DNA from 2 places in the Glutamicibacter sp. NPDC087583 genome. Region 1 is predicted to be linked to the other one. Evidence: riboswitches for the same ligand, from Rfam matches in the RefSeq annotation. Region 1 holds a riboswitch; the other holds the start of a gene.
The links. Region 1 has a riboswitch for glycine ahead of cycA (D-serine/D-alanine/glycine transporter). Riboswitches for the same ligand answer to the same signal wherever they lie in the genome.

Region 1 (16,243 bases):
CCCGCGCCGTTTTCCCCCACCAGCACAGTCAGCTGGCCCAGTTCAAGGCCCTCGTCAAGCAGTTGCTGCACCGCCGGGATCTGGGCGACCCAGTCGGAACGATCCATGGGTGCCTTGGGATGTTCGGTGATGCGGCGAACCGGCAGCGTGTCGAAAAGTGCGCTCATGCACCCGAGGCTACCAGCAGCGCGCGACAGCTTGGCGGCAGTTATGCAGGCTTGGCCCCTTGGCCGCACCCATGGTTCAGCAGGGTGCGGCCAAAAGAGCCACTAGGGTTTTCTAGCCGTTGACCGGAAGCATGTTCCCGGCGAAGAACCCGGCAATCTCCTCACGCGCATCCAGCGGGAAGATCCCGGCGACGTACTGATCCGGGCGGACCACCACGATGGCGCCGTCCTTGCTGATTTCGCGGTCGCGGAAGATGTCGCGGCCGTGCCCGGCTGCGAATACCTGGTTGATGTCGTGCAGGCCGTACGGGACCTTCAGCGGCTGGAAGGCCTTGGGCACATCATGCAGCTCGACCTGCGTATAGTCCTGCTGGTAGATGGCCTTGGTATCGAAAACGGCATCCTCGTCCCCGCCCGCCGGAGTGTACAGGTTGCGCGGCGATGCCGGATCGGCGCTCCACCAAGCGGCGAAGTCGGCCATTGCGGTGCCCTCCAGTGCCGGTGCAGCCGCGTCGGCGAAGGCGTAGATGCGCCAGCGTCCGTCAGCCTCGTGGAAGTGGCCCAGGTGGCGCCAGCGGTTATCCGAACGGCGAATGACCTCGGCGGACTTGAAGCGCTTGCCCACCGGGAAGCCCGGGGCCAGATCCTGGTGCTCCAGGCCGGCGGTGATCGGCGATTGGGTGTACTGCGTCATGAACCCGGCAGGGAATTCCTGGGTCTTGGTGTAGTACTTCTCCAGCTCGTCAGGGTCTTCCCAATCGTCCACCGACTTGGCCATCAGGGTGGACCATTCCTTGTCGAAGGCGATCAGGTTCTGCGCGATGACCTTGCGTTCCCCGGCGTAGGTATCCAGCAGCGCATCCGGGGCGCGGCCTTCGAGCACGGCGGCCAGCTTCCAGCCCAGGTTGAAGCCGTCCTGGATGGACACGTTCATGCCCTGCCCGGCCTTGGCCGAGTGGGTGTGGCAGGCATCGCCCATGATGAAGGCGCGCGCGCAGCGGGTGCCGCGCTCCTCATCGGAAACGTCGTCGAAGCCGTCGGTGATCCGGTGGGCCACCTCGTAGACCGAGAACCAGGCGACGTTCTTCACGTCCATGGTGTACGGATGGATGATGCGGTTGGCCGTGGCCACGATTTCCTCGACCGGGGTGTTGCGGATGGCCCCGGCATCCTCGGCGGTCAGCTCGCCCAGGTCCACGTAGAAGCGGACCAGATAGCCGCCCTCGCGCGGGATAAGCAGGATATTGCCCGCGTCATGGGACTGGATGGAGCATTTGACCTGGATGTCCGGGAAGTCGGTGTTGACCATGACGTCCATGACGCCCCAGGCATGCAGGGCCGCATCGCCGTGCAGCTTGTGGCCCAGCGAGCGGCGCACCTGGCTGCGCGCGCCGTCGCCGCCAACCAGGTACTTGGCCTTCACGGTGCGCTCTTCGCCAGTACGCGGCCCCGCCACGTACTTGATGCGCGCGGACACCGGGTATTCGGCGTCCGGGTCGATCTCGCAGCCGAGGTATTCCACGCCGTAGTCCGGGGTGATTTTGCCCGGCGCGCGTTCGGCGTCACGCAGGAAGTAGTCCAGGATGCGCGACTGGTTCACGTAGATGTGCGGGAACTCGCTCATTCCGGTGGAGTCGTCGGCAGCACGCGAATGGCGCTTGATGTTCGCCGGGTTCTCGGGGTCCGGGGTCCAGAAGCACATTTCGACATTGCGGTAGGCCTCTTCGACAACCTCGTTGGCGAAGCCGAAAGCCTGGAAGGTTTCCACCGAGCGGGCCTGGATGCCGTCGGCCTGGCCGACGTCGAGCCGGCCCGGGCGCATCTCGATGGCGCGGGCGTTGATGCTCGGGAAGCGCGAGAGCTGCGCGGTCACCACGGCGGCCGCCGGACCGGTTCCAACGATCAGCACATCCATTTCATCGGGAATTTGCTCGGCGCGGTCGATGCCGTAGCCGGCCGCTTCCTTGACCCGTGGATCCCCGGAAACGTATCCCCTGTGGTGAATCTGCATAATGTGGCTCCCCTATCGCTGTGCCGCTGAACTTCATTGTCTCTATAATTGCGACACTGTTCTAACTATAGAAACAATCGTAGCTTTCACGTAGGCTGTAGGCAAGACGTGGATCACACCGGGAACAGCACGGCAGGCATCTGCGCAGGCCAGATGGAATGATTGGAACATGAGCAAAACCACCGAAGGCGGTTCGCAGACCCTGGGCCGCGGGCTAGAGGCACTGACCCTGATCGGGGAATCCGCGACGCCGCTGAGCGTCTCGGAACTCGCCGGACTGCTGGGCGTGCACCGCTCCATGGCCTACCGGCTGGTCAAGACCTTCGAGCAGTACGGTTTCGTGGAACGCAATCCTGCAGGCGAGCTCGAGTTGGGAGCCCGCCTGGGCGCGCTGGCGCGCAACGTCGCCAAGTCCCTGCAGGCCGCGGCCGCACCGCATCTGGCCACTGTCTCCGATGAGCTGCAGATGACGGCGCTGCTTGTCGTCTTCGATGGCGAGGCAGCCGTTACCCTGAGCACCGCAGAACCCCGGCTCGCCGATGCCACCGTGGCCCAGCGCCCGGGCACCCGCCATCCGATCGACAACGGCGCACCGGGACGGGTCATCCGTTCCATGCTCAATCCCCAGGAGCACCCGGCCAAGGACTTCGAATTCAGCCATGACGAAGTGATCCCGGGGTTGACCTCGATTGCCGTTCCGCTGGTGCTCCCGCAGGGCAAGCCCGCGGCCATCGCCGTCATCTACCCGCCGCTGGAACGCGATCGCAACCACATTGCAGCCGTGCTTACGGCCGCCTCGGCACGCATCTCGGCAAGCCTGGGCATCCGCTCGTGAGCGGTACCTGCCCGCACGCTGCGCTAGCTAGGCGGTGCAGGCCTCATTGGAGCACCCCGCATCACGCGGACGGTAGGTCTGGGTTCCTTCGACCTTCTCCCACACTATGTGGCGGTGCTGCCCGCAGCGATCGCATGAAGGAGCCAGGTACGTGGCCCGCTCTTCCATGGTGTATGCACGAAAATCACCCATCACAACCTCCGATGACCAGCCGCGAAGCGAAGTTCGCGGGCCTGCTGGACCTGCTTGGTGCCTTCACTCTACGCGCGGTTTGCACAACCGGCTAGGGTCCACTGGCGGCAGTTACCCACAGCCCCTCAAGCAGGGCTCTGCACCTCGTGGCAAACTAATGCAGAGAACCGGATATGACCGCTTCGCCACCGCCGGACCGCTAGCAAGGAAGAAGCCATGAGCACCTCTGAGCAAAAGCTGCAACGCTTGAAAGAACGCATTGCCCTATTGCTGAACAAGGCCGAGAACACCACTTATCCGCACGAAGCGCAGGCCTTCCAGGAACATGCCGAACGGCTCATGGTGCGCTATGGCATCGGCCGTGCGGAACTGGATGCCGACTCGGCCCACCGGGGCAAGAAGAAGGAAGCCATTATCGAGGAGCACTTCGATATGCGCGGCGTCTACCGCCTGGGACAGCGCGATGGCCTGTCCGCGGTGGGCCGGGCCTTCCGCACGGTGTCCATGCTGCAAAGCAACTACTCGACCTCGTGCAGGCTGTACATCATCGGCCATGAATCGGATGTAGCTACCGTCAAGAATCTCTTCGCCTCCTTGGTTGTCCAGGCGACTGCCGCCATGGCCCACTGGTGGGCACAGGAGGGCAAGCTCTACGCGAACTGGTACACCGATTCCGAGAAAACCATTGAACGCCGCGAATTCCAGCGCAGCTTCTACCTGCAAGTCGCTTCGCGCATCGCCATCCTCTACCAGGAAGAAAGCGTGCACAGCGGCAGCGGGACCGAACTGGTCCTGGCTAGCCGCAAGGAACAGGTCGACGAATTCGTCAGCAACCAATATCCGTTCCTGCGCCGCAGCAGGAACCGCGCCGCAGCCGGAAGCGCCAATGCCTCATTGGCCGGACGGGTCGCAGGAAGCCAGGCAGATCTCGGTTTCGACAAGCACGTCGACTCAGCCGCGACCGGCGAAGTCGCCAGCTAGCGCACTTGCTCTAGTTGCGTGTCCTCGATGTAGCGCGGACGCCCGGCCATGATGCCGACCAGGGTCTGGAAAACGATCAAGCCGGCAATAAGCCACATTGGCGCAACCCATGAACCCGAAGTTTCGTGCAGCACCCCGACCAGGAACGGACCGGGGAACGCCAGCAGATAGCCCGCAGACTGGCCGAAGGTGGAGAGCTTCGAGACACCCGCGGCGGTGCGGGCCTTCAAGCCGATCATGGTCAAGGCCAGCGGGAAGTTCGACCCGCAAATGCCCAGCAGCACCGCCCACAGCACCGCTCCCTGGACCGGAGCAAGCAGCATGCCGATGATCGCGATGATGCCCACGGCACCGTTGAAGATCACCAGTGGCGCCTGGTTCGAGAATTTGGCAGCGAGCGCCGGCATCACGAAGGACAAAGGCACGCCCACACCCAGCAGGATCGCCAGCAGGGATCCAGCGAATGCCGGCGAGACTCCCAAGTCGATGAAGATCTTGGGCAGCCACCCCATGAAGATATAAGCCACGGCGGACTGCCCGCCGAAGAACAACGCCACCCACCATGCGGTGGCGTTCTTGCTCATCGGCCCGATGCCGGCCGCATCATTTGAGTTACTGGCAAGATGCTGCTGCTGGGCTGCGATTTGGTTGCGCATCCCGAAGTACACCAAAAGCCACAGCACCAGCGCCAGCAAGGCCAGAATTGCCCAGAATCCCAAGCCCACGCGCCAGTTTCCGCCGAGCATCTGATTCACCGGCACGGCGACCCCCGCAACTCCGGAAGCACCCAAGGCAACCGCCGTAGTGTAGGCGCCGGTGACAATCCCGATCTTTCCCGGGAACCAGCGCTTGACCAGTACCGGCATGAGAATGTTGCCCACCGCGATGCCCGCAAGGGCCAATGCGGTGCACAGCAGGAAGAATCCGGTCCCCGGAGCCACCGCGCGCAGGGCAATGCCCAACAGGACAGCACCCATGGCTGAGGCCACCACTAGTTCCGGTCCGCGCTTCCCGGCCAGCCGCGGCGCCAAGGGACCCAGCAGCGCGAAGCACAGTGGAGGGATGCCGGTGATCATTCCGGCCACGAAGCCATTCATCTGCAGGTCGCCAATCACCAGATCAAGCAGGGACCCCAAGGAGGTGACGGCAGGACGCAGGTTCAGCGAGGCCAGGATGATGGCAAGGATCAGCAGTGCGCCAGAGCCCTTGGACAGGGTGGCGCGGTTTTTCGGGAAGTCAGGCATGGTATCCACAGACTATCTGCTTCAAAACCCGGATCCCATCCCCGTTGCCTGGACTACGGCAACGGGCCGCCCCAAAAGTGGGACGGCCCGTGCCGAATGAAAAGTCCAGTGTTGGCTAGCCCAGTTTGGCGCGCACCATCTGGGAGACAGCCTTGCCATCGAAGCGGCCAGCGATTTCGGCGCCGACCAGCTTCATGGCCTGGCCCATGTCCTTCATGGTCAGGTCGTGATCGGCTGCAAGTTCGGCCATGATCCTATCGACAATGTCCTGGGCTTGCGCTTCGTCAAGCATCTTGGGCAGGTACGTGGAGATGAAGGCGGCTTCGGCCAATTCGCGTTCAGCCAATTCGGTGCGGCCGTCCTTGGCGGCCAGGCCAGCAGTTTCCTCGCGGTTGCCGACTTCCTTGCGAAGCAGGTTCTCGACATCCTGGTCGTTGAGCTCGCTGGGGTTCTTTCCCGACTTCTCCTTGGTGCCGATGGCACTGAGGATATTGCGCAGGGTCGTCTTCTCCAGCTCGTTGCCGGCCTTCAGATGGGCGATGCTGTCATCGCGCAGGCGATCTTTCAAACTCATGGGAACTCGCTTTCAATACGTGTGCTTGAAATTTTACTCGCATTATCCGGTTATCGTTTTCCGGAGTACCAGCGGTCAAGCATGAGGTCGCATTTGATACAGTAGCCAGATGAATTCACTGCGCGCTGGAGCTAGCGTCATCGCACTGGCTCTTATCGCAGCCATCCTGGTGATCTGGCAGCCATGGAATTCCTGCGACGCGCCCGATGAAGTTTGCGATTTCGTTGCAGCCGTCGAGGACCGGGACGGGGTCCTTGGCGTCCAGATGTCCTCCGAGGTCATGGATCACGATGTCTTGGCCGCACCGGATCTGTCAGTTGACCTGCAATTCGTGCTATTGGATCAGCTCGATCCTGCACAAGCGGAAGTAATCGTGCGGGAGATGGCACAACAGATCCAGGCTGGGGCCCATGCCCTGAGCTTGCGGAACATCGACCTGGCCTTTGTCGCCGGTGAACCCCAGAATATCCCAGGCTCAAAGACGAAAACCTACCCACTGGAAGTCTCCGACAATTTTTCGCACTTTGGAGGCGAAGAGCAAGCGAAGCCTGGTCTTCTCGGTGAGAGGGCTTCATTCGCATTCCGCCTACGCGAGCTCGGCGCGGCAAGTGCGGCTAACTACTCGGCCACGGCGTTTAATTTGGAGCAGCTGCTGGCGCTGGGAAAATTCGCTGCACAGGCCAAGCACCCCACCGATTTGGCACTAGCAGATCGATCCGTGCGCTATTCGCCCGCGAAACGCACTGATATTCCCGAGCTCCAGCTTCTTATCGAGGCGGCCAAGCGAGGTGTCTTCGAGAGCGCCAGCATTGATCATTCCGGATTGAACCTGGTCCTCGGCAACGAGGCGCCAGCAGAGGCGGAAAAGGAAACCCGCTTATGGCTGGAGCGGCATGGTCCCTTTGGCGAGCCCATGCCCTACAAGCTGGCATCGCCTCGATACGAGGTCCTTGCTGAAGGCTGGGTTGGAAACAAGAAACCACAATGGCTGATTCCCAAGCCTGTGGTTCTTCCCGACAAGGTCAAAAGCTGGCCAGCGAATCAGCCAGCTCCGTTGTGCGCAGAGGGGGACTTGGAAATAGCCCTCGGCGCACCCGATGCAGCTGCCGGTTCACGGTACATGGCGGTCTACGCCAAGAACATTTCTGCTCGCTCGTGCGCGTTGCAGTCCTACCCGCAGATCGATTTCCTCAATGAGGCCGGCGATGCCCAGCCAGATATCGAGCTGCAGCCCGAACCGGATATCCTCCTTGAACGCGTTGCCATCCCTTCCGGCGAAGCGGTGATTTCGACGCTGGATTGGAATGCCATGTCAACGTCCCAGGATCCGGATGAAACCGTTGCCCTGGTCATCGCCGCAGCCAAGGGAATGAAACCGGTCCAGCTCGCACCCCAATACGATGGCCAGCCGACGTCCCTTGACATCCTGGACGGGGCGCAGATCGCCCAAAGCCCCTGGGTCCAGGCGCGCGACGGGTGGGCAATTCCTGGAGACGCCTTCAAACCGCAACCACCGGCCACTCCTAGGCCCTAGGCCTGGGCAAGCCTACTGGGTGCGCGGCGGGAACGCCTTGAACTTGCGGTAGTGGTTGGCCGCATTCAACAGCAGATAGAGCTTGCGGCGAGGGTTCTTCTCGGCTGCGAACTTCAACGGGTTCGAGACCTTGCCGGCCTTGAGCAGTGCTTCCGCCTTGCGGCCGGTTCCGCTGTCCAGGAAGCGGCGCAGCAAGTGGTGCGGCAGCACGGTGAATAGCCGCTGGCGCGACAGCTGCAAGACTCCTGTCCCGGTGTCCACCACCGCGTCGGTTTCCGGGTTCGACTGATCGAACGGCGCGCCGAGGAACTCGGTGACATAGAAACGGGCCGGGTTCACCCCGGCTGCGGTCAGGTAGAAGTGGTTGCGGCCCAGGCGCGGGTTGATCTCGAAGAATTTGATCTGGCCATCGCGGTGATCGTATTTGGCATCGATCATGGCAATTCCGCGCCAGCCCAGTTCTTCGAGCATGCGCGCGCCATCGGCGGCCATCGCATCGTTGCGACCGGTGACAATGGCAGCCGAATTGCCCAGCACCAGCGGGGCATGCTCCTCGATCACCACTTCGCCGTAGCCGGCGAAGATGACCTTTTCTTCCTGGGTGGCGAAGTAGGTGCACAGGCGCATCGCGTCATCTCCGCCCGGAATGTACTCCTGGAAGATGTAGCCCGAGTCGTAGCCGCTGCCATCGATTCTGGAAATCAGGGCTTCGAGGTCGGCACGGCTGTCGATGGTGTGGATCTTCTGCTTGCCCTCGAACTTGGCGGCGATCCAATCCGCGGAGCTCGATGGCTTGCCGATGACCGGGTAGTCGAAGGAACCAACCAGCGAATCCAGCGGGGTTCCCGGGTAATACACGGCGGTGCGCGGGTGGGCGATGCCCAATTTTTCGGCGAGCGCGTAGAAGTTCTCTTTCAGTGCCGCACCCTCGATGGTTTCCAGCTGGGGGTACGGGATGACGTACTGTTCCTCAAGCTGCTCACGGTTCTTGGCGATCAGCATGATGTGGAAGTCCAGGGAGCCGAAAAGCATCAGCGGCCGATCCGCCGCGGCCTTCAGCTCATCGGCCAGCTCGACCAGGGCCGCGACTACGCGTCCCTCGTCGGCCATGGAGCCGATGGGGCGCAGTTCGATGGCTACCGAGTGCTCGATGACGCCGTTGCCGGCAGCCGGCAGAACCACCGAGCGTACCCCGTAGGCCTCGTAGAATTCGCGCGCCAAGGTGTAGGTGCCGATGTCCCCGCCGAGGATGACCGGGACAAATGGCTGGGTTGGATCGATTGCCAAAGTGGTGTTTTCCCTACTTCTTGCGCCAGTTCATGTATTTTTCGAAGGCCCACGCCAGGGGCTTGTTCAGCGCCAGGTCCCACTCGCCGTTGGTCTGCACGATGTCGCAGCCGGTGTTGGTCTTGAACTTGGTCAGCCCCGAGAGGTGGTGCTCCTTGTCCAGGGTCGCGCTCACGCCGCCCTGGTCCAGATAGCGGCAACCTGCCTCGATGGAATCGATGACCATGTGCTGCATGATCGCCTTCGGCGCGAACAGCTTGCGCTGCTCCGAGGAGGAAGCGCCGTACAGGTACCAGGCCAGGTTCGAGGAACGGATGACAATGGATGCGGCCAGGTCCACGCCTTCATTGCTGGCGATGTACAGGGTGCAGGAGCCCGGCACCGCTTCGTTGAGCACGGTGTGCATCTTCTCGAAGTATCCCAGCGGGCGGCCGGTGAAGTCCTGGCGGTCCGCGGTGTGGTTGTACAGGGCATGGAAGCGGGCCATGTCCTTGGTCTGGCCGACTTCGATTTCCAGGGTGCTCTTCAGCGCCTTGCGGGTCTCGTTGCGGGTGGTCGCCGAGTAGCTGGCCATGACCTGGTCCACGTCCAGCTGGTTGCCGTCATCATCTTGCAACGCCACGCGGGCCACGAATTCCGGCTGGCCCGCAGCGAAGTCCAGACCCACATCTTCTTTGGAGAAGCCCATTTCCAGCAAGGCGTCATTCAGCGCTAGCGCGGTGCCTGAGGTGCTCTGGGTTTCAAGGTCAGCGAGCTGGGTGAACCCTTCCTTGCCCAGGTTCTTGCGCACCGCGGCGGCACCCCAGGTGCGCACGGCCAGTCCCGGGCCCATCTTCAGCTGGAATGCGCCACGATTCTTCAGGTAGGCGGCCAGCGGCTGGATTACCTGTCCAGGCGCATAGGTGCCGAAGTCGATGACCGGGCCATCGGGGATGTAGGCGAGGGTCTTCTTGATGACCGGGGCTGCACGATGCAGCACCAGTGCCGCGCCTACCAGCTCGTCTTCCTCGAACCAGCCGAGGGATTCACCGCGCCAGCCGCCCTTGACCTGGGCCCATTCGGGACGCTGCAGGAAGCTGACGTCTTGGGCGGTCTCAAGGAATGCTGAGTGCTCGGTGCCGGAAATCGGACGCACATGAAGTTCGTTGTGGCTCACGGGTGAAATCCTACCGTGCTTCCCTCTCCGGCTGGGGGATGCTGGATACCCCTAGGGGGTACTTGACTTAATACCCCTAGGGGGTATGATCGAAATATGGATACCAACCACACGCCACATGAAACAGCTGAGCACCACGGCTATCACGCGGATAAAAGCGCGTTGGAACGACGCCTGAAGCGCATTGAAGGCCAGGTGCGCGGAGTGGCCAAGATGGTCGATGAAGACAAGTACTGCATCGACATCCTGACCCAAATCTCCGCTATCAACGCGGCATTGCACAAGGTCAGCGTGCAGCTGATCGATGACCATATCGGCCATTGCGTGGTTGATGCGGCCAAGTCATCCATCGAGACGGGTGATCCATCCATCGTGCAAGACAAAATCGCCGAGGCCACGGCCGCCATCTCCCGTTTGGTGCGCTGAGCGCGCCCCAACGGACCCATTTCCAATTCACACAGAATTCATCGAAAGAGAGCAAGATCATGAGCCACAACTGCAATTGCGGATGCTCCTCGGAAAAGAACTCCAACCAGGGCCTGCAGATCATTCCCCGCGAGCAGAGCACCCCGCTGACTAGCCATGTGGAAATCAAGATCTCCGGCATGACCTGCGGCCACTGCGTATCCTCTGTCACCGAGGAGCTCAAGGAGCTTGACGGGGTGCAAGAGGTCGAAGTGTTCCTCGATGCGAAGGGCGTGTCCACCGCCAACGTCACCACCAGCGCAACCGTAAGCGAAGAAAGCATTCGCAATGCCATCGACGAGGCTGGTTACACCGTCGAAGCAATTAACGCCTAGCCGCAAAAAAGCCAGGCACCAAGCCACAACGGCAAGAAAGTGCAAGGTCGTAAATCATGACTTCCCATGCCCCGCATGAAACAATCCCCGAATTGCGCACCGTCGATCTGGACATCCAGGGAATGACCTGCGCCTCGTGCGTGAATCGGGTGGAACGCAAACTCGGCAAGCTGCCCGGTGTCAGCGCGACGGTGAACCTGCCCCTGGAAACCGCCAAGGTCCAGGTCCCAGCCGATGTCACCGATGAAGCACTGATCGATACGGTGCAAGCCGCCGGCTATACCGCTTCCCTCAAGCACCCGCCCAAACCTGCGGGTTCGGATCACCAGGGAGATGGTGAGCATGAGCACGGCGGGCACGAGCACCTGGTGCCCAACCACCTGCTGCGCCGCCTGCTGGTCTCCGCGATCTTCACCATCCCGCTGTTCATCATTTCCATGATTCCCGCAGCGCAGTTCCCGCACTGGGGTTGGGTCGCCTTCGCGCTGGCCACTCCCGTGGTCTTCTACGGCGCCTGGCCTTTCCACAAGGCAGCGGCCGTCAACGCACGGCACCTGGCCTCGACCATGGACACCCTGGTTTCCCTCGGTGTGCTCGCGGCCTACTTCTTCTCTGCAGTGCAGCTGATCCTCGATCCGCAGCTGACTGCCCATGTCGGCATGTCCATGTCCGAGCATGCGCTCTACTTTGAAACGGCCGGCGTCGTGGCCACCTTGCTGCTGCTAGGCCGCTTCCTGGAGCACCGCGCCAAGTCCTCGGCATCCGATGCGCTGAAGTCCCTGCTGAACCTGGGCGCCAAGGATGCAGTGGTGCTTCGCGACGGCACGGAAGTGAAGATCCCTGCCGGGCAGGTGCAGGTCGGGGACCATTTCGTGGTGCGCCCCGGCGAGAAGATCGCCACCGACGGCGTGGTCATTGACGGCGCCAGCGCGGTAGACACCTCGCTGCTGACCGGTGAATCGGTACCGCAGAGAGTTGCGCCCGGCGATGAAGTCACCGGCGCGACCCTGAATGCCTCGGGCCGGCTGGTGATTGAAGCTACCCGCGTTGGCGCGGACACCACCTTGGCCCAGATGGGCAAGCTGGTCTCCGAAGCCCAGTCGGGCAAGGCGCCCATTGCCCGCCTGGCTGACCGGATTTCCTCCGTCTTCGTGCCGATCGTACTGGCCATTGCGCTGCTCACGTTCATGATCTGGTTCTTTGCCAGCGGCGATCCCTACCAGGCGTTCACCGCTGCGGTCGCCGTGCTGGTCATCGCCTGCCCCTGCGCATTGGGACTGGCGACCCCGATCGGCTTGCTGGTCGGTAGCGGACGCGGCGCGCAGCTGGGCATCCTGATCCGCGGCCCGCAGGTCCTGGAAGATACCCGCAAGCTGGACACCATCGTGCTGGACAAGACCGGCACCGTGACCACCGGGATCATGACCCATCAAGGCACCAAGGCCATCGACGGGGTCGATCCCAATGAGGTCCTGGCCTTGGCCGGTGCCGTGGAACACCATTCCGAGCATCCGATCGCCCAGGCCATCGCCAAGGCCGCAGCCGGCTTGGGTCCATTGCCCGAGGCCAGCGACTTCGATTCGGATCCAGGCGGCGGCGTGGTCGGCACGGTCAACGGGCATCGCGTTGCCGTAGGCCGCTTCAGCTGGCTCGAAGCCCAGGGCACCTCCTTGGATGACTCCGCCAAGGCCATGCTCGCGGAAGCCGAACAGGCCGGCGCGACCGCCATCCTGGTCGCGGTGGACCAGCAGTTCCAAGCTGTGATCTCGGTGGCGGACAAGATCAAGGACAGCTCCGCGAAAGCTATTGCCGAACTCCAGGAGCGCGGCCTGCGCGTGGTGCTGCTGACCGGCGACAACCAATCGGTGGCTACCGAGGTCGCCGCCCAGGTAGGCATCAAGGCCGAAGACGTATTCGCCGGGGTCTTCCCCGCCGACAAGGCCAAGGCGATCACATCGCTGCAGGAGCAGGGCAAGGTCGTGGCCATGGTGGGTGATGGCGTGAATGACGCACCGGCACTGGCACAGGCCGACCTCGGCATCGCGATGGGCTCGGGCACCGATGTGGCCATCGAAGCCGCGGACATTACCCTGATGGGCAACGACCTGCATCAGGTCACGCAGGCCATCGATCTGTCGGCCAGGACCCTGTCCACCATCAAGATGAACCTGTTCTGGGCCTTCGCCTACAACACTGCCGGCATTCCGATTGCGGCCCTGGGTTTGCTGAACCCGATGATCGCCGGAGCGGCCATGGCAGCCAGCTCGGTGCTGGTGGTACTGAACTCGTTGCGACTGCGACGGTTCGGGAAGTAGGCCTCCGGGCTTCCACAGCGGGGCATCGGTTGATCCGATGCCCCGCTTAGCCGTATCCATGCCCCTTGCTTCCCGAATCATTACGAAGCAGAAAATCCCCCATTTCGCCCGCCACTTTCCCCGATTGGCGTGTCCAAGCGGTTATCCGGGGCCTGGAGTGTGAAATTGCGACTTGCACCACGTTCGTTTTTCTGCGCATACTGTGATGGCAATCACCACATATGCCGTTGATGCGTGCGGGAGAGATCCGTCCACACCATGGGCGGGCGCCGTAGGAGCAATTTCCTCCCCGGGAAACTCTCAGGCACCCGTACCGCCACGAAGAGGCAAATCTGGAAAGCAGCACGGTTCCGCCGCGCTCACCGAAGGAGCAATCTTCGCCCAGTAGTCGGGCCGAAGTGAAAACTCTCAGGTATACATACAGATTGGGGAGGGACCTAGAACAGTGCCGCACCGAGCGCACCGGTTTCGAGGTACTCCCCGTGGCTTAACCGGCTCCTGCTCCTTGCGCAGCTTGCCGGGCATGCCAGCTGGAATCCTCCGTACCGGATGTGTTCAACGAAGCCAGTCCCTGCGCTCCAAGCCATGAAGGCTTGGAGGCAGGACACCTTCAGGGCGTCACGCCACACTCCTGGAAGGCAACCAGCATGAGTACCACCAGTTCTGATCCCACTCTCGAGCGCGGGCTCTCCAATCGTCACATCCAGCTGATCGCCATTGGCGGCGCTATCGGCACCGGCCTGTTCATGGGCTCGGGCAAGACCATTTCGGTCGCCGGCCCGTCGGTCATCTTCGTTTACATGATCATCGGCTTCATGCTCTTCTTCGTCATGCGCGCCATGGGCGAGCTGCTGCTGAGCAACCTCGAATACAAGACCTTCGCCGACTTCGCCGGGGACCTGCTGGGCCCGTGGGCGGCGTTCTTCACCGGCTGGACCTACTGGTTCTGCTGGGTAGTCACCGGCATTGCCGACGTGGTGGCCATCGCCCACTACGTCGCCTTCTGGTGGGGCGACCTTCCGCTGTGGATCCCGGCGCTGGGCTGCATCGCACTGCTGCTGGTGCTGAACCTGGCCACCGTGAAGGCCTTCGGCGAAACCGAATTCTGGTTCGCGCTGATCAAGATCGTGGCCATCGGCGCGCTGATCGTAGTCGGCCTGGTCATGGTCATCACCGGCTTCGAGCACGACTCGGCCACCGCTTCCTTCTCCAACCTGTGGACCGAAGGCGGCATGTTCCCCACCGGCTTCATGGGCTTCGTCGCCGGCTTCCAGATTGCGGTGTTCGCGTTCGTGGGCATCGAGCTGGTCGGCACGACCGCAGCGGAAACCAAGGACCCGGAAAAGACGCTGCCCAAGGCGATCAATTCGATCCCCATCCGCATCCTGTTCTTCTACGTCGGAGCCTTGATCATCTTGATGACCGTGGAACCGTGGAACCTGTTCTCCGCCGAGCAGTCCCCGTTCGTGGGCATGTTCGCCCTGGCCGGCCTGGCCGGTGCCGCGGGCATCATCAACTTCGTGGTGCTCACCTCCGCGACCTCCAGCGCCAACTCTGGGATCTATTCGACCTCGCGCATGCTGCGCGGCCTGTCCATGGAAGGCGATGCGCCCCAGGGCTTCGCCAAGCTTTCAAGCCGCAAGGTGCCGAAGAACGCACTGATGTTCTCCTGCATGTTCCTGCTGGCAGGCGTCGCATTGCTCTACAGTGGCGACTCGGTGATGGGCGCCTTCACCCTGGTCACCACAGTCTCGGCCCTGTGCTTCATGTTCGTGTGGACCATCATCCTGCTCAGCTACCTGGTCTTCCGCGCACGCCGCCCGCACCTGCATGACGCCTCGAAGTTCAAGGTGCCCGGCGGGGTCGTCATGCCCTACGTGGTACTCGGCTTCTTCGGCTTCATCCTCTGGGCATTGACCACCCAGGTTGATACCTTCAGCGCCCTGCTGATCACCCCGGCATGGTTCCTGATCCTGGGCGCAGGCTACCTGTACATCCGCCGCACCCCCCAGCACCAGGCACTGCGCGCCGCGCACCTGGCCAAGGTGGCGCACGAACGCTATGAGGCCGCCGCCTACCGTGAAGCGAAGTTCTTCGCCAAGCTTGAAGCGGAAACCGCGGAGCAGGTCTCCGAGGATATCCACCAGTAGCCCGGGCACCTGACAGGTCTCTCGATCAGGCCCCGGCATTGAACTGCTCCCCGAAAGTTGGACTGTAAAGGTCAACAACTTTAGGGGAGCATTTTCATGCACGCACGAAGCACACTATCCGAGTACCAACGCGAGCAACTCGTGGAACTCTTCGAGCAAGGCTATGGATATAGGTCTGTGGCATCAGTGATTAAAGTCGGTACATCCGCGAGCAAGCGCCTCTACAATCAGTGGCGGTTACATGGCAGGCTATGCCTCATGCAGAAACCAGCAAAAAAGCAGTATTCCTTCGAGACCAAGAAGGAAATCGTTGACCGGTTCCTTGCAGGTGAAACTGCCATGGAACTTGCCGCAAAGTTCAACGTCAGTTCCGACGTGTTGGTTGCCGATTGGGTGCGGTTATGGCGAAAAGGCGGCGACGACGCACTGATGCCCAAACCTAAAGGACACCCAAAAGGCTCCGTACCTAAATCGCCTTTGAGCGAAGAAGACAAGCTCCGCCAAGAAAATAAACGACTGCTAGCCAAGGTCGCTTACCTGGAAAAACTCCGAGACTTGAGGGATCAGGGGCATCGCTGAAAACCCAGGTGATTGTCACCCTCAAGTCAGAACACGACCTCGCAGACCTGCTGGCCGTAGCTGGCTTAGCCAGGTCAACCTATTACTACCATCTGAAGTTGATGGATCAGACAGCTCCGTATGCGGACCTCAAAGCAGCCATCACCACGTCGTTTGAGAACAGCAAACGACGCTACGGGTACCGAAGAGTCCACATGGACCTGCGCGCTCAAGGATGGGCCATCGGCATAAAGCTGGTCCGTAAGCTCATGAGAATCCTAAATTTTCAGTCCAAAGCGCGCCCTAAGCGACGCTACAACTCGTACCAGGGCGAGCAGAGCAAGATCGCTGAAAACCTGTTAGCGCGGCACTTTGATGTTGATACACCGGACACTGTTTACGTCAGTGACGTGACCGAGTTCAGGGTTGACCAGGAGAA
Region 2 (16,243 bases), on a different contig from region 1:
CGGGTTTCGGCGACACCATCGACTTCGAGCAGATCAAGGCGCACTACTACGTGGTGCATGAGGACATCAACCCGACCAGGATCATCCCGAAGGGGCCGGAGTTGGCGAACTGGCTCGAAGCGCCGGGCCGAGATGAGCTGGCCGAGAGCGGTCCGTTCCTGAACGGTACAGCACCGGGCGAAGTCCGGGCTGACGAGCGGGTCCAAGCCGGGCACAACCCGTTGTACCCCGCCTAGGAGCGCTGGCGATCCGCCGCGGATCGGCTCAGGAGCCCGCTATTTCGAGGGGTCCTGGGCCGATCTGTCCTATTCGAAATCGAAGCCTTGCCCCTCGCAAGCTTCCTGGAAAGCGGACAAGTCAGTAATTTGGGGATCCCCGGATTCATCGGCGGCCACCGCAGCGCTGATCTGTTCGGTGGAGGCCTTCGCCCCATGATCAGCGGCTTTCTGCATATTCGTTGCGCCGATGCCCTCGGGGTCAACCAAGCCCCCGCCAAAATGCACGCAGGCGGTATGGCCCTGGGGATCGAGTTGGCGCAGCTCGTCAACCGAGGGGCCAGCGCATGCGGACAGGACCAGAACCAGGGTGGCCAGTACAGGCAGGATTTTCTTCACATCCCAATCCTAGGCATGGACCTGGCTGGATGCTGTGATCCATTGTGCAAGTATTCGCTGGCGACATGGCCCAATGCATGGAACCGAGTGCGGGCGTCAACGTGGCAGGATTAAAGCATGACGATCATTGCAGCTGCGGATGGATCAGCCCTAGGAAACCCCGGACCGGCAGGTTGGGCCTGGTACGTGGACCAGGACAACTGGGCCGCTGGCGGTTGGGACCACGGAACCAACAACATGGGGGAGCTCCAAGCGGTGCTCGAACTCTTCCGGGCCACCGAGCACCTGCCAGAAGAAGAACTCAGGATCCTGTGCGATTCGCAGTATGCGATCAACTGCATCAGCAAGTGGATGCCGGGTTGGAAGAAGAAGGGCTGGAAAAAGGCCGACGGCAAACCGGTCTTGAACCAGGACATCCTCAAGGAACTTGACCGGGCCATTGCCGGGCGCAAGTACACCTTCGAGTGGGTCAAGGGCCATGCCGGACATGAGCTGAATGAAGCTGCTGACGGCCATGCGCGTGCGGCTGCGACCGCGCACCAGCAGGGCTCTGTAGTAGAGGCCGGACCGGGCTACACCGCAGTCGGCGGCCCAGCGGCTTCCAAAGCTCCAGCGGCTTCCAAAGCTCCAGCGGCTGAAGATGCCGTGCTGGCACCCGGCGGGCAACCCGCCGCCGCACCGGAACCCGGCGTGGACATCGCGGCCACCGTCTTCGAACTGGAACAAGGTTTCCTCGACCCGCAGATCCGCACCAGTTTCGCGGAACTCAACGACTTCCTGCATCCGGGCTACCAGGAAGTGACTCGCCATGGCGGCCTGCTGGATGTGGCCACGGTCCGGGCCATGCTGGAATCCGGGGCGAGCCTGCCCAGTACCGGTGCGGTGCAGGTCCTTGCGGCCCGGGAAGTGGATGCCCAGATGGTGCTGCTCGCGTACCGCATGAAGCCTGCAGAGGGCCCGGTGCTTGTCGTATCTTCCTGGTGGCAGAGCACCGAAGGCGGCCTGAAGCTTCGGTTCCGCCAGGAAACGGTCGAGCAGACCGCATAGAAAACACGCTTAAAGCAGTGATGCCCGCCAAATGGCGGGCATCACTGCTTTAACGGTTTGGGATCAGTACTGTCCCGGGCGGGTTTCGATGACGCCCTTCTTGTAGTTGATCCGGTTGACCAACCAGGTCACGGCCCACAGCAGCACGCCGATGACCAGCAGCAGGCCGGCAATCTCGTACTGGACCCAGTCTTCACGCGAACGAGCCCATGGGCCGGCAAGGAACAGGCAGAAGAACACGCCGAGGATCGGGATGATCGTTGGAGCGCGGAACGCATCGGGTTCCGGCTTGTCGCGGCGCAGCACCAGCAGGGCTACGTTGACTACGGCGAACACGCACAACAACAGCAGCGCGGTCGTGCCGCCCAGCGAGCCGACAATGCTGCTTCCGTTGCTCAAGTTCACGTAGACCACCAAGGCGATGGCCAGCACGGTGCTGAACAGGATCGCAGCCCATGGCGAGCGTCGGGTCGAATGCACCTTGCCCAGGAACTGCGGCAGCACGCCTTGGCGGGCCATGCCGTAGAGCAGGCGGCTAGCCATCAGCATGTTCATCAGCGCGGTGTTGACCACCGCGAAGACGGTCAAGAACGGGAAGATCGCGTCAACTGGCAGGTTCGGCAGGCCGATGCGCACAACATCCAGCAGGATGCCGGCATCCGGGTTCTTCGGGTTCAGCAGATCGCCGGTCGGGATCACCATGATGACCGTGACGGCCACCAGCATGTAGATCAAGGCGCAGATGCCCAGGCCGATGAGCATGATCTTCGGGAAGGTCTTCTTGGGATTCTTGGTTTCCTCAACCAGGTTCACCGAATCCTCGAAGCCCACCATCGCGAAGAACGCAATGGCAGTACCCATGGTCACGGCGGCGAAGACGCTGCGGTCGGTGGGGGTCTCGAAGACCACCAGGCGGGAAATGTCACCCTGGCCCGAGGCGATCACCGCGAAGCCGATGCCGATGATCGCGGCCATGATGGCCAGCGAAACTATGGTCAGCACGAGGTTGAACTTCACGCTCTCGCCCACGCCGCGGAAGTTGATCACTGCGAGGATCACGATGATCGCAATAGCTGCCCACATGCCCGCTTCCGGGGTGTTGGGAACACCCTCGACAAACTGGCCAATGCCAATGAGCAGGTTGCGCCCCACCAAGGTGGCCGAGGTGGCGGCACTGGTGATGCCCGAGCAAGCCACGGTGAACGCCACCAGGAAGGTGACGAAGTGGATGCCGAATGCCTTGTGGATGTACAAGGCAGCACCGGCCGCGTGCGGGTATTTGGTCACCAGTTCGAGGTAGCTGAAGGCGGTGAGGGTCGCGATCGTGAAAGCGATCAGGAACGGCAGCCAGGCGGCTCCGCCCACCTGGCCGGCAACTTTGCCGGTGATGGCGAAAATTCCGGCGCCGATGATATCGCCCATGATGAGGAATAGCAGCAGCTTCGGGCCAATCACCCTGCGGAGTTCTGTTTCTTTGCCGTCGGTAACGGCCGTGTCACTGTTCACAGTCATGCGATCGAGATCATCTCCTTCAATTTTGTAGGCAAACATTACAACTTTAGGGTCAGCGCATGAAGTGGGCAAACCGGCTTCAAGGCTGGCTCACAGAACTTGGGGTCCAGCGGTAGTGAAATGTCGATTAGTGGCTTAAACAAGCCAATGCTGTGAGCTGACGTACCTATATGCTAGGTGTCGGGTCAGCGTGTGGAACTACCGGGCCATGGGATCGAAGCGGTTAGGGTTAGTTGATGAGAGACAAGCACTTTGAAGGATTTAGATGCAATCGGTGATCACTGAAGAGTTCGCGCCCCTGGCGGAAGCACTAGAGGCGCGAGCCGCTGAGGAAGAAGGCTATTCGGCGCAGCTGGCCGTGTACCACCGCGGCGAATTGGTGCTCAGCCACAGTGTCGGCGAGCACCTCTCTGGTGACGCGCTGACCTGCGTCTTCTCCTGCACCAAGGGCCTGGGCGCGCTGGTCGTGGCACTGCTCGTGCAAGATGGGCTGATCGACCCGAACGCGCCAATTGCCACCTACTGGCCGGAATTCGGCGACAACGGGAAAGCCCAGCTCACCGTCGGCGAGGTGCTCAGCCACCAAGCGGGAGTGCTCGGAGTGCCCGGGGGCGTGCCCAGCGAGATCCTCCTGAACTCCGCCGAATACGCCAAGGTGCTCGCTTCCATGCCAAGCGTCTGGCCGCTGGGCCAGAACATTGTCGGCTACCACGCGATCACCATGGGCGTGCTCATGGAAGAACTGGTACGCCGGGTCACCGGCAAGGAACTGAAAGAAGTCTTCGAGGAGCGCATCCGCAAGCCGCTGGGAGCCGAAGCATACATCGGCCAGGACCCCGCGCTGGAATCGCGCTACCGCGATGTATTGCCGGGCGCTGACGCCGCACCGGAATTCTTCGATCCGTTCTCCCCGGCCGGGCTTTCGGTGAACTCGGCCTCCGGTTTCGCGCTGGAAAGCGGCCCGGTCTACAACTGGCACGAACTGGCCAACGCGCCGCAGGTGCGCGAACTGGGCCCCGCATCCATGGGCGCGGTCGCCAATGCCCAAGGCCTCGCCGCAATCTATGCCGCCTCATTCGGTGCAGTGCCGGCACTGGGCGCCACCCGCGGATTCCTCACCGCCGACACCTGGTCCCAGGTTTCCACCGAGCTGGTCTACGGCCATGACCGGACCAACGGGCTGCTGCAGGCCTTCGCCCTGGGGTTCATGAAGGCCACCGCGCGCAACAACTATGGATCGATTTTCGCCTACGGCCATGACGGTGCGAATTCCTCGCTGGCCTTCGCCGATCCAGCCCACCAGCTGGGCTTCGGTTTCATCCCCTCGCGCAATGAAGGCGTCAAGGAGATCTCCACCGGGGTCAAGCTCAGCCAGCTGGCCCGCCAGCTGATCATGCAGAAGAACATGTCGGCCCAGGCTGCCGGCAGCAACGCGTAGTAAACCCATCGGGAATGGAACGAAGCAGGAGCGAAGTGAAGAAGTTTGTGGCACTAGGTGACTCGTTCACCGAAGGCGTTGGCGATGTGGATCCGACCCGGCCCAACCAGGTCCGCGGCTGGGCGGACCGGGTTTCGGAAGTGCTCTGCGCCGAAGGCGAATGGGAATACGCCAACCTGGCGGTGCGCGGCAAGAAGATCGGGCAGGTGATCAACCAGCAGCTGGACCAGGCGCTCGCACTGGCCCCGGATCTGGTCACCATCTATGCCGGTGGCAATGACATCCTGCGCCCGAAGGCGGACCTGGATGCGCTGATGCGCGGCTATGAAGGCATGGTGCGCCGCTTTGCCGAAGCCGGAAGCGCGGTCGTGCTGTTCACCGGTTTCGACACCGTGGAGTCACCGTTGTTCTCCAAGACCCGTCCGCGCACGGCCATTTACAACGAGAAGGTTCGCGAAATCGCGGACGAGTACGGCGCGGTGATCGCCGATTACTGGCGGTGGCGCGAATTCTCCGATCTGCGCTACTGGGCGGTGGATCGGCTGCACATGAACGAGCTGGGCCACACGCTGATGGCCTCGAAGGTCCTTGACGTGCTCGGCACCCATCGGATCACCGAGGGAAACTGGTCCTCCAGGATCCAGCAGCCGTCCCTGCCGGAACTGGCCGTGAACTCGCGCGGCGAAAAGCTGAAGCAGGAATTGGGCTGGGCCAGAGAGCATTTGGCTCCGTGGGTCAAGCGCCGGATCACCGGCACCTCGTCGGGTGATTCCTTGTCAGCGAAATATCCTGATTACATCCGTTTAACTGCCGACGCCAACTGAACGCATTTATGACTTTTCCGGACCCCGCTCCTGTTTGACCTTGGGGGCGGGGCAGGTAACATGGTGGTGTGCTGCAGGTCTCCGGCCGGCAGCGCGCGCCATAGACGGATGGCGGGAGAGTCCCGTTCACACCATGGACGGGCGCCGTAGGAGCAATTCCTCCCCAGGAAACTCTCAGGCACCCGTACCGCCATCATGAGGCAACTCTGGAAAGAAACCGGCCCGTTCCGGTTCACCGAAGGTGCAAGTGCCCGGCTTGGTTTGCTGGATGCGTAAAACTCTCAGGTTATGCAACAGGGATGGGGAGGTAAAAAGACCTTCCTTTGGCATGCGCCAAGACAGATCCCATGGAGATACCAGCACCATGACCATCACGCAGACTTCGGCACGAGCGAATACTGAATTCGTTTCACGCCATATCGGCCCACGTCCTTCCGACGTCACCACCATGCTTCAGACCCTGGGCTACGACAGCCTGGAAGAACTGATCGACACCGCCGTTCCGGCAGACATCCGCCAGGACTCCGCACTGGATATCCCTGATGCTCTGAGCGAAACCGAAGCCCTAGCCCACCTGCGTGCGCTTGCCTCGAAGAACGTCATGAAGACCCAGATGATCGGCCAGGGCTTCTACGACACCATCACCCCAGCCGTGATCCGCCGCAACATCGTGGAAAACCCAGCCTGGTACACCGCTTACACCCCGTACCAGCCGGAAATCTCCCAGGGCCGCCTCGAAGCCCTGCTGAACTTCCAGACCATGGTCATGGACCTGACCGGCCTGCCCATCGCCAACGCGTCGCTGCTGGACGAATCCTCCGCCGCCGCCGAAGCCGTGCTGATGATGCGCCGCGCCAACAAGAAGAAGTCCAAGGGCAAGACCGTGCTGGACTCCAACATCTTCCCGCAGACCCTCAAGGTCGTGCAGGGCCGCGCTGACGCACTGGGCTTCGAAGTCGAGATTGCCGACCTTGCCGCAGGCTTGCCAGAGGGCGAGATCTCCGGCATTGTCCTGCAGCAGCCTGGCAACGACGGCTCGATCGCGGACCACGCTTCGATCATCGCCGCCGCCAAGGAAACCGGCGCCATGGTTACCGTGATCGCCGACCTGCTGGCCCTGACCATGATCACCCCTCCGGGCGAGCAGGGTGCCGATATCGCCGTGGGCAACACCCAGCGATTCGGCGTGCCGCTGTTCTTCGGCGGACCGCACGCTGCCTACATGGCCGTGGCCGATGGCCTGACCCGTTCCATGCCAGGACGCCTGGTAGGCGTTTCGGCCGATGACGCCGGAGTCCCTGCCTACCGCTTGGCCCTGCAGACCCGCGAGCAGCACATCCGCCGCGAAAAGGCCACCTCCAACATCTGCACCGCACAGGCCCTGCTGGCCATCTGCGCTTCGATGTACGCGGTCTACCACGGCCCAGCCGGCCTGAAGCAGATCGCCTCGCGCGCCAACAACCACGCCCGGGTCATCGCCAGCTCGCTGGTTTCAGGCGGCTACACCCTGGCTTCGGATTCCTTCTTCGACACCGTGGTGGTGAACGTCGAGAACGCCGATGCCATCATTGCCAAGGCCATCGAAGCAGGCATCAACCTGCGCAAGGTGGGCGAGACCCAGGTGGGCATCTCCACCGACGAGGCCACCACCTCGGGCGTCGTCAAGACCCTGCTCGAGGTCTTCGGCGCAGAGCTCTCGGCTCCGGAAGGCTTCGAGATCCCGGCCGGGCAGGTGCGCACCAGCGACTTCATGACCCACCCGATCTTCAACACCATCTCCTCCGAAACCCAGATGATGCGCTACCTGCGCCGGCTCTCGGACCGCGACCTGGCCCTGGACCGCACCATGATCCCGCTGGGTTCGTGCACCATGAAGCTGAACTCGGCCGCCGAGATGGAATCCATCACCTGGCCGGAATTCGCCTCGATCCACCCCTACGCGCCTGCAGCGCAGACCGAGGGCTGGCGCGAGCTGATCACCGACCTGGAAGGGCGCCTGACCGCAATCACCGGCTACGCTGGCGTTTCGATCCAGCCCAACGCCGGCTCGCAGGGCGAGTACGCGGGCCTGCTGGCGATCTCGGACTACCACCGTTCGCGCGGCGAAGGCCAGCGCGATCTGTGCCTGATTCCGGCCTCGGCCCACGGCACCAATGCCGCGTCGGCAGTGCTGGCCGGGATGCGCGTGGTGGTCGTGAAGACCGCAGCCGATGGCACCATCGACGCGAATGACCTGGATGCCAAGATCGAGGCCAACAAGGACGTCCTTGCAGCCATCATGATCACCTACCCATCCACCCACGGCGTCTACGACGCGGACGTGCGCGAGGTCTGCGACAAGGTCCACGCCGCCGGCGGCCAGGTGTACATCGATGGCGCGAACATGAACGCCATGGTTGGCCTGGCCCAGCCAGGCAAGTTCGGCGGCGACGTGTCGCACCTGAACCTGCACAAGACCTTCTGCATCCCGCACGGCGGTGGCGGCCCAGGCGTAGGCCCAATCGGCGTTGGCGAGCACCTGCTGCCATTCCTGCCAGGCGATGCTTCGGGCACCTACTCCGAGCGTGACGGCGTGCCGGTGGTGGCGACCGCTTTCGGCTCGGCCGGCGTCCTGCCGATCTCCTGGGCCTACATCGCGATGATGGGCGGGGACGGCTTGACCGAAGCCACCAAGCACGCGATCCTGAACGCGAACTACATTGCCAAGCGCCTGAACGAGCACTTCCCGGTACTGTTCACCGGCAACAAGGACCTGGTTGCCCACGAGTGCATCCTGGACTTGCGCGAACTGACCGCCAAGACCGGGGTCACCGCCGAGGACGTGGCCAAGCGCCTGATCGACTTCGGTTTCCACGCGCCGACCCTGTCCTTCCCTGTGGCAGGCACCCTGATGGTGGAGCCCACCGAATCCGAGGACCTGGCCGAGATCGAGCGCTTCATTGAAGCGATGATCACCATCCGCCAGGAAATGGACGAGGTCCTCTCCGGTGCCTACAGCATCGAGGAATCCCCATTGCGCAACGCTCCGCACACGGTCTCCGCCGTGGTCAACAGCAAGTGGGACCGCAAGTACTCGGTCGAGCAGGCGGCCTTCCCGGTCCCGGCGCTGAAGTTCGACAAGTACTTCCCAACCGTGGGCCGCATCGACGGCGCCGGTGGCGACCGCAACCTGATCTGCTCCTGCCCGGCTCCCGAAGCCTTCGAAGACTAAGGAAGAGTTAGAGATGACTGAGACTACTCAAGCACTCAAGCACACCGCGCTGCACGCGCAGCACGAAGCTCTCGGCGCCAACTTCACCGACTTCGGCGGCTGGGACATGCCGTTGAAGTACGGTTCGGAACTGGCAGAGCACAAGGCCGTGCGCTCCACCGCTGGCCTGTTCGACCTGTCCCACATGGGCGAGGTCTACCTCTCCGGCCCGGAAGCCGGCAAGGCGCTGAACACCGCCCTGGCAGGGAACCTGGGCATCATGAAGGTCGGCAAGGCGAAGTACTCGCTGATCCTTGACGCCGAGGGCAAGATCATCGATGACCTGATCGTCTACCGCCTGGAAGAGGAGAAGTTCCTCGTCGTGCCCAACGCCGGCAACGCCCCGGTGGTTGCCGCCGAACTGGCTGCCCGCGCCGCCGGCTTCGACGTCGTCGTGGACGACGCTTCGGGCCGCCAGTCGCTGATCGCCGTCCAGGGACCGAACGCTGAGGCGATTGTGCGCAAGCTGGCCGCCGACGAGGCAACTGCCCAGGCTGTCACCGAGCTGAAGTACTACGCTGCGGTGAAGGTGGTGCTCGGCGGCATCGACGTGCTGCTGGCCCGCACCGGCTACACCGGCGAAGACGGCTTCGAGCTGATCATCGAAAACGAGGATGCGGCAGCCCTCTGGGAAAAGAGCGTTGAAGCCGGCAAGGACCACGAGCTGGTTCCTTGCGGCCTGGCTGCCCGCGACTCGCTGCGCCTTGAAGCCGGCATGCCGCTGTACGGCAACGAGCTGTCCCTGGAACGCACCCCGTTCGATGCCGGCTTCGGCCCGGTGGTCTCCTTCAAGAAGGAAGAGGACTTCGTGGGCCGCGAAGCCCTGGAAGCGCTGCGCGGTGCGACCCCGCCACGCAAGCTCGTCGGCCTCAAGGGCCTGGGCAAGCGTGCCGGCCGCGGCGGCTACGCCATCGTCAAGGACGGCGCAACCATCGGTGAAATCACCTCCGGCCAGCCTTCGCCAACCCTGGGCTACCCGGTTGCACTGGGTTACGTCGACGCCGAATTCGGTGCAGTGGGGACCGAGCTGGAGGTAGACCTGCGTGGTAAGACTTTGCCTTTTGTCGTAGTCGAACTGCCGTTCTACACCCGAGCCAAGTAACGTTAAACATCAGTAGGGCTAAGCAAATCGCCCGCTAATTCCCTTGGGAGAGGAAATACCGTGAGTAAAGTTCTTTCGTCATTGCGCTACTCGGCCGAACACGAGTGGATCGATGCATCGTCCCCAGCAAAGATCGGCATCACCCAGGTTGCCGCCGACGCCCTGGGCGACGTGGTCTACGTCGACCTGCCAGAGGTCGGCGACTCCGTTACCGCAGGCGAGACCTGTGGCGAAGTCGAGTCCACCAAGTCGGTTTCCGACCTGTACTCGCCAGTGACCGGCACCATCGTTGCCATCAACGGCGAGGCAGTGGACAACCCAGGCATCCTGAACGAAGACCCATACGGTGCCGGCTGGCTGTTCACCGTTGAGGTCGCCGAAGAGGGTCCGCTGCTTTCGGCAGCTGACTACGCAAGCGCGAACGGTGGAAACGTCGAGTAATGAGCAACCAGACTTTTGAATCCGTTGCCGCTGCAACGTTGACCCAGTCGCTGGCTTCGCTGGACCCGGAGGTCGCGCAGCGTATTGACGCTGAGCTGGCGCGCCAGCAGCGCGGCCTGGAAATGATCGCTTCGGAGAACCACACTGCGCAAGCAATCATGCAGGCGCAGGGTTCGGTACTGACCAACAAGTATGCCGAGGGCTACCCGGGCCGCCGCTATTACGGCGGTTGCGAGGAAGTTGATGTCATCGAGACGCTGGCGATCGAGCGCCTCAAGGACCTGTTCGGGGCGAAGTTCGCCAACGTGCAGCCGCACTCCGGTGCGCAGGCCAACGCGTCGGTGTACCACGCGCTGGTTCGCCCGGGCGATACCGTGCTGGGGCTGAACCTGAACCACGGTGGCCACCTGACCCACGGGATGAAGCTGAACTTCTCGGGCCGCTTGTTCAACATCGTTCCTTACGGTGTGGACGAGGAAACCTATGAGGTGGACATGGACGAGGTGGAGCGCCTTGCCATTGAGAACCAGCCGAAGATGATTGTTGCTGGCTGGTCGGCGTACCCGCGTCAGCTGGATTTCCAGCGTTTCCGCGAGATCGCGGACAAGGTCGGTGCGTACTTGTTCGTGGATATGGCGCACTTCGCTGGCTTGGTGGCAACCGGGTTGCATCCTTCGCCGGTTCCGCACGCTCACGTGGTGACTTCCACGACGCATAAGACGCTTGCTGGTCCTCGTGGCGGCATTATTCTCTCGAATGATGCGGAGATTGCGAAGAAGTTGAACTCGGCGGTGTTCCCTGGCCAGCAGGGTGGTCCGTTGGAGCACGTGATTGCTGGCAAGGCGGTGGCTTTCAAGATTGCCGCTTCGCCGGAGTTCAAGGAGCGCCAGGAGCGGACCTTGGCTGGTGCGCGTATTTTGGCTGAGCGTTTGACCCAGGAAGATGTTGTGGCCAAGGGCATCAGCGTTTTGACTGGTGGCACGGATGTTCACATGGTGCTCGTTGACTTGCGTAATAGCGAGTTGGATGGGCAGCAGGGTGAGGATCTTTTGGCTCAGGTGGAGATCACGGTGAACCGCAATTCGGTGCCGTTTGATCCTCGTCCGCCGATGGTGACTTCGGGGTTGCGTATTGGTACCCCGGCGTTGGCTACCCGTGGTTTCTCGGAGGCTGCGTTTGCTGAGGTTGCGGAGATCATTGCGCAGGCGTTGATTGCTGGTGCTGAGGGTAATGCGGCGGTGTTGCCGGAGCTGAAGGATCGTGTTCTGCAGCTTGCCGCGGCCCACCCGCTGTACCCGGAACTGGCTAAGGTTTCCGAGTAGCATCATCTGATTAGGATGTGGGCCCGGAAGGTGGAAATACTCGCTTTTCGGGCCCGCGGTCTTTCAACATCCAGAGGTCCAGGCGCTGCACGGTACGTGCGGTGGCCGCAAGCCTCTGGAACCACACTCCACAGATCCGGGGCAGAAGCTCTCGGATTACCCAAGTTCTAAGGATGTGACCCGCTATGGCGGTTAGCGTATTCGATCTTTTCTCGGTTGGCATCGGACCTTCTTCCAGCCATACCGTGGGACCAATGCGTGCAGCACACGCATTCATTGCCCAAGTAATCCGAGAAGGCCAACTGGACGCACTGGAAAATATCCGTGTTGATGTCTACGGATCCCTGGCCGCTACCGGACGCGGCCACGGCACCTTCACTGCCATCATGCTGGGGCTTGAAGGCTTCGAACCTGAAACCGTGCTGCCATCACAGGTCGATGACCGCCTGGCGGACATGGAAGCCACTGGAATCCTCCACCTGGCCGAACAGCTGGATCAGCGCAAGGACCTGAACTACAAGGTCGAAGACATGATCCAGCATCCGCTCACCGTACTGCCGCGCCACACCAACGGCGTGAAGTTCATTGCCCTCGACGCTGACGGCAACGAAATCGCCAACGAGACCTTCTTCTCCGTAGGCGGCGGCTTCATCGTGCGCGAAGGCGCCGAAGACCGCATCGAGAAGAACCTCGAAGAGAAGCTGAACAAGCAGCCCTATCCATTCACCACGGCAGCCAAGCTGCTGGAACATGTGAAGGAAACCGGCCTGTCCATTGCCGACATCATGATGGCCAACGAAATGGCCTACCGGTCCCGCGACGAGATCCGCAACGGCTTGGTCCACATCTACGAAGTGATGGAAGACTGCAAGGATTCCGCGCTGGAACGCACCGGAGTGCTGCCAGGCGGCTTGAAAGTTCGCCGCCGTGCGCCGGAATGGCATGAACGCCTGCGCAAGGAAGACAAGGACCGGGATCCGGTCTACTGGCAGGAATGGATCAACCTCGTTGCTCTGGCCGTCAATGAGGAGAACGCCTCCGGCGGACGCGTGGTCACCGCTCCGACCAACGGCGCAGCGGGCATCATCCCAGCCGTGCTGTTCTACGCCACCCACTACGCACCGGGCGCAAAGTACTGGAATGAGGAGGAAAAGCACGACGCTGTCGTACGCTTCCTGCTCACCGCCGGTGCCGTGGGCGTGCTGTACAAGGAGCAGGCATCGATCTCCGGCGCCGAGGTCGGCTGCCAGGGCGAAGTCGGTTCAGCATCATCGATGGCTGCTGGCGGCCTGGCCGAAATCCTTGGCGGCACACCAGCACAGGTAGAGAACGCAGCGGAAATCGCCATGGAACACAACCTTGGCCTGACCTGCGACCCGATCGGCGGACTGGTCCAGATCCCTTGCATCGAACGCAACGCCATCGCTGCTTCCAAGGCAGTGAACGCGGCGAAGATGGCGCTGATGGGCGACGGCGAACACCACGTCACCTTGGATGAAGTCATTATCACCATGCGCGAAACCGGCAAGGACATGAGCGACAAGTACAAGGAAACTGCGATGGGCGGCCTGGCCGTCAACGTGGTGGAATGCTGATTTCCCAGTAACGCATGACCCAGTTCGGGAGGCCTGCACTGCAGGTCTCCCGAACTTTTTAAATGTGATCTTGGCCCCCAAGTCCGGCAATTCCAAGCCATAGCTGATAGAACTGGGACTAGGCCCAATGCGCGCTAGCGCAAACCAGTTTCGAGGAGGTGAGTGTCGTGGAAGACAGTTCTAGTCGATCTATGCACACGAACTCACCCGGACGCTCGTAGCCGAATCAGCCGAATCTGGCAGCATCCTGCCATGGGATCCCAACGAGTTCGTGACTCTTGTACATGTCACCGGCGCCTGGTCCTGCACGCAAATACTGACTGATTTATCTCCCTGTATTCATGGGGTGATCAAGCGGTGAGAAGTTGCTGGCAGGCTTGCATTCACGCGCCAAATGAACCATTTGGACCAAAATCATGTTTTCTCCAGAAAAGGTAGACTTCTCTACTATTTCGCGAGCCTTGCGCTCCCATCTCAATCACGCAGAATTCCAGCTCGCGGCAGGGCTGCTGGGCGGTCTGCACATCGCCCAGACCATTGAGCACCTCGAAGCACTGGATGCCACCGAGGCTGCCCTGGCCTACCGGCTGCTGGACAAGCAAGCCGCGGTACTGGTCTTCCAGGAACTCGACGCCCCGGTGCAAGCCGACCTGGTGCGGGCGCTGCAGTCGCAGACCGTCATCGATGCCTTCGCCCAACTCCCCGCCGCGGGACGGGTAGCGCTGCTCGATGAACTGCCAGCGATCGTGGCCACGAAACTGCTGGCAGGGCTGCCGAAGGCCAAGCGCCAGGAAACCGGAATCCTGCTGGGCTATCCGGAATCAAGCGCCGGCAGGGCGATGTCCCCGGATTTCATCGCCACCCACCCACAGCTGTCTGTGGCCGAAACCCTGGAACGCATCAGCGCACGCCTCGGGAACTGCGAGAACGCGCAGCTCATCCTGGTGATCGATGATGAACGCCGGCTGCTTGGCACCATCAAGCTCAGCGAGCTGCTCACCGAGCCGGCCGGGACAACGATCGGAGAACTGTGCACCCAGAGTCCGGTCGTCCAGGCCTGCGAGCCGGAGACGAGCGCGGCACGGGCGGTGGTGGATCGGAAGGCAGGGATGCTCCCGGTGCTTGATCGGGAAGATCGCCTGCTGGGAGTGCTGACCTTGCCCATGGCGATCGGGATCCTCGAGGATGCCGAAGAGCGCCGCTCCGCGTACGGCTCCGGAACGGATCCGCTCTTCCGCCCTTACCTGGGGACGCCATTGCGCCACCTGGTAAAGGCACGCGTCATCTGGCTGCTGGTCCTGGCTATCGGCGCGACCTTGACGGTCAAGGTGCTGTCCAGTTTCGAGCAGACACTGGAGTCGATGGTGGTGCTCAGCTTGTTCATCCCCTTGATCGTGGGCATTGGCGGGAACACCGGCAACCAGGCGGCGACCACTGTCACCCGTGCGCTGGCCATGGGGGATGTGCGGGGAAGCGACTTCTGGCGGGTGCTGATGCGCGAGGTGCGAATCGGAGCGGTCCTGGGACTGTGCCTGGGCGCCATAGCGCTGGTGGTGGCCGGGAGCATTTTCGAACTGCGCATAGGTTTGGTGATAGGCATCAGCCTGGTGGCACTGTGCAGCATTGCTGCCGCTGTCGGCGGGGTGATGCCGATCATCGGAAAATTCTTCAAGGTTGATCCTGCGGTATTTTCCAACCCCTTCATTTCAACCTTCGTGGATGCCGCCGGGCTGATCGTCTACCTGTCGGTGGCCGTGCTGATTCTTGGATAGCCAGCAGCTGCACTGGGGTGCGCGGAATAAATTCGCGCACCCCAGTGTCGTAACAGGTATGCCTCATAGCAAGCTCTTTACTGAATTTACCGTCCCGGCCAGAAGCGGAGAAGGCCTGAAGCTTCGCAACCGCGTCGTGCTTCCGCCGATGTGCCAGTATTCCGTGGAAAAACGCGACGGCGTTCCAACGACCTGGCACTTGGCTCACCTGGGTTCCATGGCCCATGGCGGATACTCCTTGGTGATCGCCGAAGCAACTGCGGTGGCAGCTGAAGGCAGGATCTCCGATCGCGATACCGGCCTGTGGAATGACGAGCAGGCCGAAGCCTGGAAACCGATTGCCCAATATATCCGCTCCCATGGGGCAGCCGCCGGCGTGCAGCTGGCGCACGCCGGAGCCAAGGCATCGACCTATGGCTGGCTCAAGGATCTTGAAGACGCTGGAAAATCCGGCAGCATCAGCGCGGAAGATGGCGGCTGGGAAACCTTCACTTCCTCGCCCAGCGAGCTCTACGGGCTGAAGCCAGCTACCGCGATGAGCGTGGAACAGATCCAGGCATCGGTGCAGGACTGGGCTGATGCGGCCAAGCGTGCCGACGCGGCCGGATTCGACCTGATCCAGATCCATGCCGCGCACGGCTACCTGGTGCACCAATTCCTGTCGCCGCTGACCAATAAGCGCACCGACGAATACGGTGGCAGCTTCGAGAATCGCACTCGATACCTGCGTGAAGTCATCGAGGCTGTGGCTGCCGTGTGGCCGGAAAACAAGGCCCTGGGCATTCGCTTCTCCGGAGAAGACTGGGTGGACGATGGATGGAGCATTGCTGACACCGTTCGAATCGCCAAGGAACTCTACGGCTACGGTGTGCGCCACTTCGACCTCTCCAGTGCAGGAATTGGCAAGTTCAACGGACCGTCTGGTCCCGGCTACCAAGTGCCGTTGGCTCAGGCAGTGAAGGAAGCGCTGCCCCAGGATGCCTTCGTTACCGCGGTCGGCGTCATCACCGAGCCGATGCAGGCAGAACAGATCGTCGTGACCGGGCAAGCCGACGGCGTCTGCGTTGGGCGCGCTGCACTGGGCGATCCGCAGTGGGCTAACCGTTCGGCGCAGGAATTGGGTGCACCGATGGCATTCCCCGCCCAATACTGGCGCGGCCGCTGGTAAACGCAAGTTGCCATGCTGATTTCATCCAAACAACGACATAGTTTCTGGTTACCTCTTCCAGCCACTGAATAGTGATGTTAGGTTAGTGCCACGGATCTAGTCGCACCGCGGCCAAGGGTCGCGTGCGGAAGGGAGTCAGCATGGCACTACGCGCGGAT

Region 2: another riboswitch for glycine. It lies ahead of gcvP (aminomethyl-transferring glycine dehydrogenase); the one in region 1 lies ahead of cycA (D-serine/D-alanine/glycine transporter).

What each region holds. Positions count from the first base shown of each region.
Region 1 covers NZ_JBIUWY010000003.1:196,796-213,038, reverse strand. The annotation lists gene ACIOU9_RS10145 (AAA family ATPase) at 1-167, opposite strand, end outside; gene ACIOU9_RS10140 (FAD-dependent monooxygenase) at 280-2,178, opposite strand; gene ACIOU9_RS10135 (IclR family transcriptional regulator) at 2,348-3,013, shown strand; gene ACIOU9_RS10130 (DUF2786 domain-containing protein) at 3,422-4,186, shown strand; gene ACIOU9_RS10125 (MFS transporter) at 4,183-5,430, opposite strand; gene ACIOU9_RS10120 (GatB/YqeY domain-containing protein) at 5,546-6,004, opposite strand; gene ACIOU9_RS10115 (DUF4232 domain-containing protein) at 6,114-7,538, shown strand; gene ACIOU9_RS10110 (carbamoyl-phosphate synthase) at 7,551-8,825, opposite strand; gene ACIOU9_RS10105 (peptidoglycan bridge formation glycyltransferase FemA/FemB family protein) at 8,839-9,981, opposite strand; gene ACIOU9_RS10100 (metal-sensitive transcriptional regulator) at 10,078-10,407, shown strand; gene ACIOU9_RS10095 (heavy-metal-associated domain-containing protein) at 10,467-10,781, shown strand; gene ACIOU9_RS10090 (cation-translocating P-type ATPase) at 10,838-13,096, shown strand; glycine riboswitch at 13,419-13,530, shown strand; gene cycA (D-serine/D-alanine/glycine transporter) at 13,744-15,246, shown strand; gene ACIOU9_RS10080 (helix-turn-helix domain-containing protein) at 15,505-15,825, shown strand; gene ACIOU9_RS10075 (IS3 family transposase) at 15,834-16,243, shown strand, end outside.
Region 2 covers NZ_JBIUWY010000001.1:31,349-47,591, forward strand. The annotation lists gene ACIOU9_RS00160 (glutathione S-transferase C-terminal domain-containing protein) at 1-236, shown strand, start outside; gene ACIOU9_RS00165 (hypothetical protein) at 306-614, opposite strand; gene ACIOU9_RS00170 (RNase H family protein) at 732-1,661, shown strand; gene ACIOU9_RS00175 (APC family permease) at 1,725-3,173, opposite strand; gene ACIOU9_RS00180 (serine hydrolase domain-containing protein) at 3,448-4,611, shown strand; gene ACIOU9_RS00185 (SGNH/GDSL hydrolase family protein) at 4,647-5,435, shown strand; glycine riboswitch at 5,538-5,635, shown strand; gene gcvP (aminomethyl-transferring glycine dehydrogenase) at 5,800-8,646, shown strand; gene gcvT (glycine cleavage system aminomethyltransferase GcvT) at 8,660-9,787, shown strand; gene gcvH (glycine cleavage system protein GcvH) at 9,848-10,228, shown strand; gene glyA (serine hydroxymethyltransferase) at 10,228-11,550, shown strand; gene ACIOU9_RS00210 (L-serine ammonia-lyase) at 11,736-13,145, shown strand; gene mgtE (magnesium transporter) at 13,562-14,917, shown strand; gene ACIOU9_RS00220 (NADH:flavin oxidoreductase/NADH oxidase) at 14,976-16,085, shown strand; gene ACIOU9_RS00225 (hypothetical protein) at 16,226-16,243, shown strand, end outside.